Regions from separate parts of the Enterocloster sp. genome, predicted to be linked through region 1. Evidence: riboswitches for the same ligand, from Rfam matches in the RefSeq annotation. Region 1 holds a riboswitch; the other holds the start of a gene.
What was found. A riboswitch is a leader RNA that binds a small molecule or an ion and turns the genes downstream of it on or off. The one in region 1 is predicted to bind lysine.

Region 1 (2,459 bases):
CTGCCTTTGCAGAAGCAAAATCCACCACTGCGTCCGCAGCCTCTGTACACTCTCCCAAAGAGGCATATACCGGATAATCATAATTTTTTTCCGTATTCAGATCAACGCCCGCAGCGATCCGGATTCCGTCCATTTCCTGTGCCATGGCGGAAATCACCCGTCCCATAGCGCCGTTGCAGCCGTGCATGATAAGATTGATCATTTTCTGTGGTATCCTTTCTTTACTGAGTCTTCTTTTGGCAAGGCCCAGGGCTCTTTTCAAACGTTTTATGCCAGAATGCCGTATTCCTTCATGGCCTTTTTAAGAATTTCCTGATGCTCCGGCTCCATCTCGGTCAGAGGCATGCGCAGCGGTCCTACTTCTTTTCCCATCAGGTTCATGGCGGCCTTTACGGGGATAGGATTTACCTCACAGAACAGGGCGTTAATTAAAGGAATCGCCTCTAACTGCATCCGGGCGCTCTTTTTTACATCTCCTGCAAAATAGGAGGCACAGATTTCATGAGCCTGTGAAGGAGCCACATTGGAGAGAACAGAGATAACGCCCTTTCCGCCTAAAGATAAAAGAGGCACGATCTGATCGTCATTTCCTGAATATACGTCGCAGTTTCCATCGGTCAGGTTCATCAGCTGGGCAATACCGGAAAAATTGCCGGTAGCTTCCTTTACACCCACTATATTGTCTACTTCACGGCAAAGAGAAGCAATGGTCTCAGGCTGGATATTTACACCGGTTCTTCCGGGAATATTGTAAAGGATCATGGGTATTTTTACTGCATCTGCCACAGCAGTAAAATGAGCCTTGAGTCCCTTCTGGGTCGCCTTGTTGTAATAGGGAGATACAACCAGGATACCGTCTGCCCCCCTTTCCTCGGCCTCCTTTGACAGGTAAATGGCGGTCTGTGTACAGTTTGAGCCTGTTCCTGCCACAACCGGAATTCTCTTTTTGGTCACATCACAGATAAAGCCGATCACATCCAGATGCTCTTCATGGGTCATGGTAGATGCCTCTCCTGTAGTTCCGCAGGCAATGATCGCATCGGTACCGCCTGCGATCTGCTCCTCTACGATCTCCTCCAGCTTATCGTAATTTACTTCTCCGTTTTCCTTAAAAGGCGTAATCAGCGCAACGCCAGCTCCTTCAAAAACAGCCATGCTTATCTTCTCCTTTTTTACAGTCTTATTTACCATCAGTAAATGCGCATGATAAACAAAGTGTACATATCCCGCACCGGTTTTCGCCCCCGTACCAGCGAAAAAAGAAGGGCTGAGGTAAATGTTTCAGCCCTTCCCATACAAACCCGTTCTTACTGCGGATACATATCTTCTGGTAGCTCTCCATCCACCTGGATGACAGTCACAGGATTCTTCATCCTGCACCCAGAAACGATCCTGCAGGATAACCGCTCCTTCGGCGCTTTTCCCTTTCACGGCTTTTCTTCTGTGCCTGCCACATCCAAACCGATATTCATGATCAGCGCAGCCTCTACTCTGTCTATAGTCTTATCCTATCATCATTAAAAATAGATGTCAACAGGGAACTTACTCAAATCGCGTCTGAAGCTTCGTCACCTCATCCACCCATTCATCCAAAGCCGCCGGATAAACGGTTCCTGTCATGATCAGCTCGGCCTCCGACTGTCTTGCCTGGCCGATCAGGGCGCACAGCTCCTCCAGGGTGAGAATCCCTTCATCCAGGATCCCCAGGATCTCATCCAGGATCAGGATATCGCATTCTCCGGTTACAAGAACCTTTTTTGAAAAATTCAGCCCATTGCGGATATTGATCCTGGCTTCCTCTTTTTCCTCTTCAGAAAGCTGATCAAAAACCACAGGAGATTTTTCAAAACGGAACAGTTTAAATTCCGGTTCCAGACGTTTTAATACTTCCATGTTGTCGGAATCCATAGAACCCTTTAAAAACTGAACCATGATCACATTTTTTCCATGGATCAGGGCGCTGATCCCTCTTCCCAGAGCGCTGGCCGTTTTCCCCTTACCCGGTCCGCAGATCACCTGTATCGTACTGTCTTTCATCATCATGCACCTCATACTGCCTTCCGGACACCTTCCCTATGTGTGTCTGGAACATCAATTCACAACACACACTCTAGCACAATATAAGAAATAATGCAAATATTTCTTATATTTTCCGTAAGGAAATCGTAAGAGAATTTATTGATCCGACTCCTCGCCGCATTCCAGCTTGCTGATAGAAACCTCGTATGCCACCCTCTTTTCACACTCTGTCTCGCTGAGCTTTTTTGTATATTCCCTGCTCTGGACTCTTCCCCAGATACGGACTCGGGTGCCTACCGTAAAGCCGGAGGCAAAGCGGGCATTTCTTCCCCAGCTGATACAAGGTATGTAATCTGATTTTCCATAAGGACGGTTAACTGCCAGCAGAAGATCTGCAATCTCTCGTCCAAGAGGGGTTTTTCGGTAGATCGGAGGCTTGC
Region 2 (2,459 bases), on a different contig from region 1:
CTTTTCCTTATGGAAGCGGAGAAAATCGCTGTAATCCTGCTTACAGATCTGATCGCCAGAAAGGATGATCACATACTGGGGATCATAGCGTTCAATAAAGGATATATTCTGATAAATTGCATTGGCTGTACCCTTGTACCAGTCCGAGCCGGAGGCTTTCTGATAGGGCGGAAGCACATGAACTCCGCCGTGAAGGCGGTCCAGATCCCAGGGCTGTCCATTTCCGATATATTCATTCAGTACCAGAGGCTGGTACTGGGTCAGGATACCTACTGTGTCAATTCCTGAATTTACGCAGTTTGACAGCGGAAAGTCGATAATACGGTATTTTCCGCCAAAAGGAACTGCAGGTTTTGCCAGCTTTTGAGTCAGGGCATAAAGCCGTGAACCCTGGCCGCCGGCAAGCAGCATTGCGATCATTTCTTTTGCCATTTCAAATTCTCCCCTTGTATAGTAGTGACGCCTCGGTCCACAGAACACATAAGCCACTCTGCTTACCGGGCAGCATTCCCAACGAAAAACATTTCAGGAATGTTCTGTTAGAATTGTAGCACAAATCGGTAAAAACGGACAGTATTTTGTAAAAAAAGAACATGAATACAATATTCAAAAGACAAAGTGCAAAATCATGCATAATAGAAGATGCTTTAAACAGGCATCCGGTGAAGCAGTTCCTGGAAAGGGATAATGGGTTCTGCATGGCCGGAATGGGGGCCAAGCTGTTTTTCCATCCAGATCATACTGTACCAGCGGTCGAATTTATAGCCGCAGTTTTTAAACATTCCTGCCAGTTCATAGCCCAGATGGCGGTGGAAATCAGCGCTGTTTCTGGTAAGATATTCATCTTCCTTATCCGGCCATGCGATGCAGGCGTAAAGATTGAGGATATTCTGGGCAGTAAGTGCGTGCTCCAGAGCTTCATAGAGTTTTTTTCCAATCCCTGTGCCGCGGGCATCAGTCCGTATATAAATGGAAACCTCAGCGCACCAGTCATAGGCTGCCCGTTCATGAAAAGGGCCTGCATAAGCATAGCCTAAAAGCTGTCCGTCTTTTTCTGCTGCCAGATAGGGGTAGCGCTTTAAGGTGTGGCGGATCCGGCGGGTAAATTCCTCCACAGTGGGAACCTCATATTCAAAGGTAATGGCAGTATGCTCCACATAGGGACGGTAAATATCAAGGAGAGCCTGGCTGTCAGCGGTGGAAACGGGGCGAATGGTGATGGGTGGTGTGAGTGACATAATGTGTACCTCCGGATAAAACATATGATTTTTTAGTATAGGACGAAAAAAAGATTGTATCAAGTGAAATTTGGCCGAAGAAATAAACTTGCAAAAACAGTTGACAGCCAGCGTGAAACCAGCTATGATACTACAAAAAGAGTACGGCAATAGAGGTGCGGATACTATCAGTACCTGTTTGGAGGCAGCGAAGCCAGGGAAGAGCAGGGAAAGGAGGAGCCGCCGAAATGTACTGCTTTCGCAGGCAGTATGTTGGGGTGCAGTCGAACAGGCTGCACACTCTCACCAAACGGTGGAGGCGCTATTGTTTCATGGATGGATGATTTATGGAGCAGTGGGATGCAAAAACCGCTGCTCCTTTTTTGCGGGCAGAGCCCAGGTGGAATAGATTGCTGTACATAAACAAAAGAAAAGGGGGATCATAAAAATGATCGAATTTCTCAACTGGTTAGACGGCGTCCTGTGGGGGCTTCCGTTAATCGTACTGATGATTTCTACCGGTATTTATTTCACAGTCCGTTCCGGATTCTTTCAGTTCAGGCGCTTTGGCTGGATTTTAAAGAATACCGGTGGCACGATTTTAAACAAAAAAAGCCAGAAGCAGGAGGATAATGCAAAGGGAATGTTAAGTTCCTTTGAAGCAATTTCCACAGCAATCGGCGGTACGGTAGGCTTTGGAAATATTGCCGGTGTGGCTACGGCAGTTGCGGCAGGAGGCCCTGGCGCTGTGCTGTGGATGTGGCTGTCTGCCTGTCTTGGAATGATCTTGAAGCAGGTAGAGGTAACGCTGGGCTGCTATTACCGCCATACCAATGAAAAGGGTGAATATTACGGCGGCCCTACCTATTATATGGAGCGGGGACTGGGAGAGGAGCGCCGCTGGGGAAAGCTGTGGCTGATACCGGCAGTTATTTTCGGCGCAGGTATTTTCTCTACATTCTTTGTAACCTCCTCTACGCTGACTGCTTCCCAGGTGGTAGCAGGAGCCTTTAAAATGGATACGGTGAATATCGGAGGCTTTCAGATTGAGGGCGTTATTCTGGTGGGAGCGGCTCTTTGCGTTCTGACCTATATTGTAACGGACGGAGGCACCAAAAAGATTGCGTCTTTGTTCAGCAAGCTGGTCCCCTTAATGAGCGTTTTCTACATTTTAATGGGAATTGGCATGATTCTGGCAAATCTTTCCAGAGTGCCCTCTGTGTTTGCTGCCATTGTAACAAA

Region 2: linked by a shared signal. The riboswitch ahead of ACZM6M_RS03625 (alanine/glycine:cation symporter family protein) and the one ahead of dapA (4-hydroxy-tetrahydrodipicolinate synthase) in region 1 are both predicted to bind lysine.

Annotation. Positions count from the first base shown of each region.
Region 1 is NZ_DBMACH010000010.1:38,467-40,925, reverse strand. Features, by position in the region: gene dapB (4-hydroxy-tetrahydrodipicolinate reductase) at 1-202, opposite strand, end outside; gene dapA (4-hydroxy-tetrahydrodipicolinate synthase) at 268-1,155, opposite strand; lysine riboswitch at 1,324-1,497, opposite strand; gene ACZM6M_RS11680 (cob(I)yrinic acid a,c-diamide adenosyltransferase) at 1,543-2,040, opposite strand; gene ACZM6M_RS11675 (single-stranded DNA-binding protein) at 2,176-2,459, opposite strand, start outside.
Region 2 is NZ_DBMACH010000002.1:175,942-178,400, forward strand. Features, by position in the region: partial or broken gene ACZM6M_RS03615 (glucose-1-phosphate adenylyltransferase) at 1-432, opposite strand, end outside; gene ACZM6M_RS03620 (GNAT family N-acetyltransferase) at 648-1,238, opposite strand; lysine riboswitch at 1,381-1,550, shown strand; gene ACZM6M_RS03625 (alanine/glycine:cation symporter family protein) at 1,666-2,459, shown strand, end outside.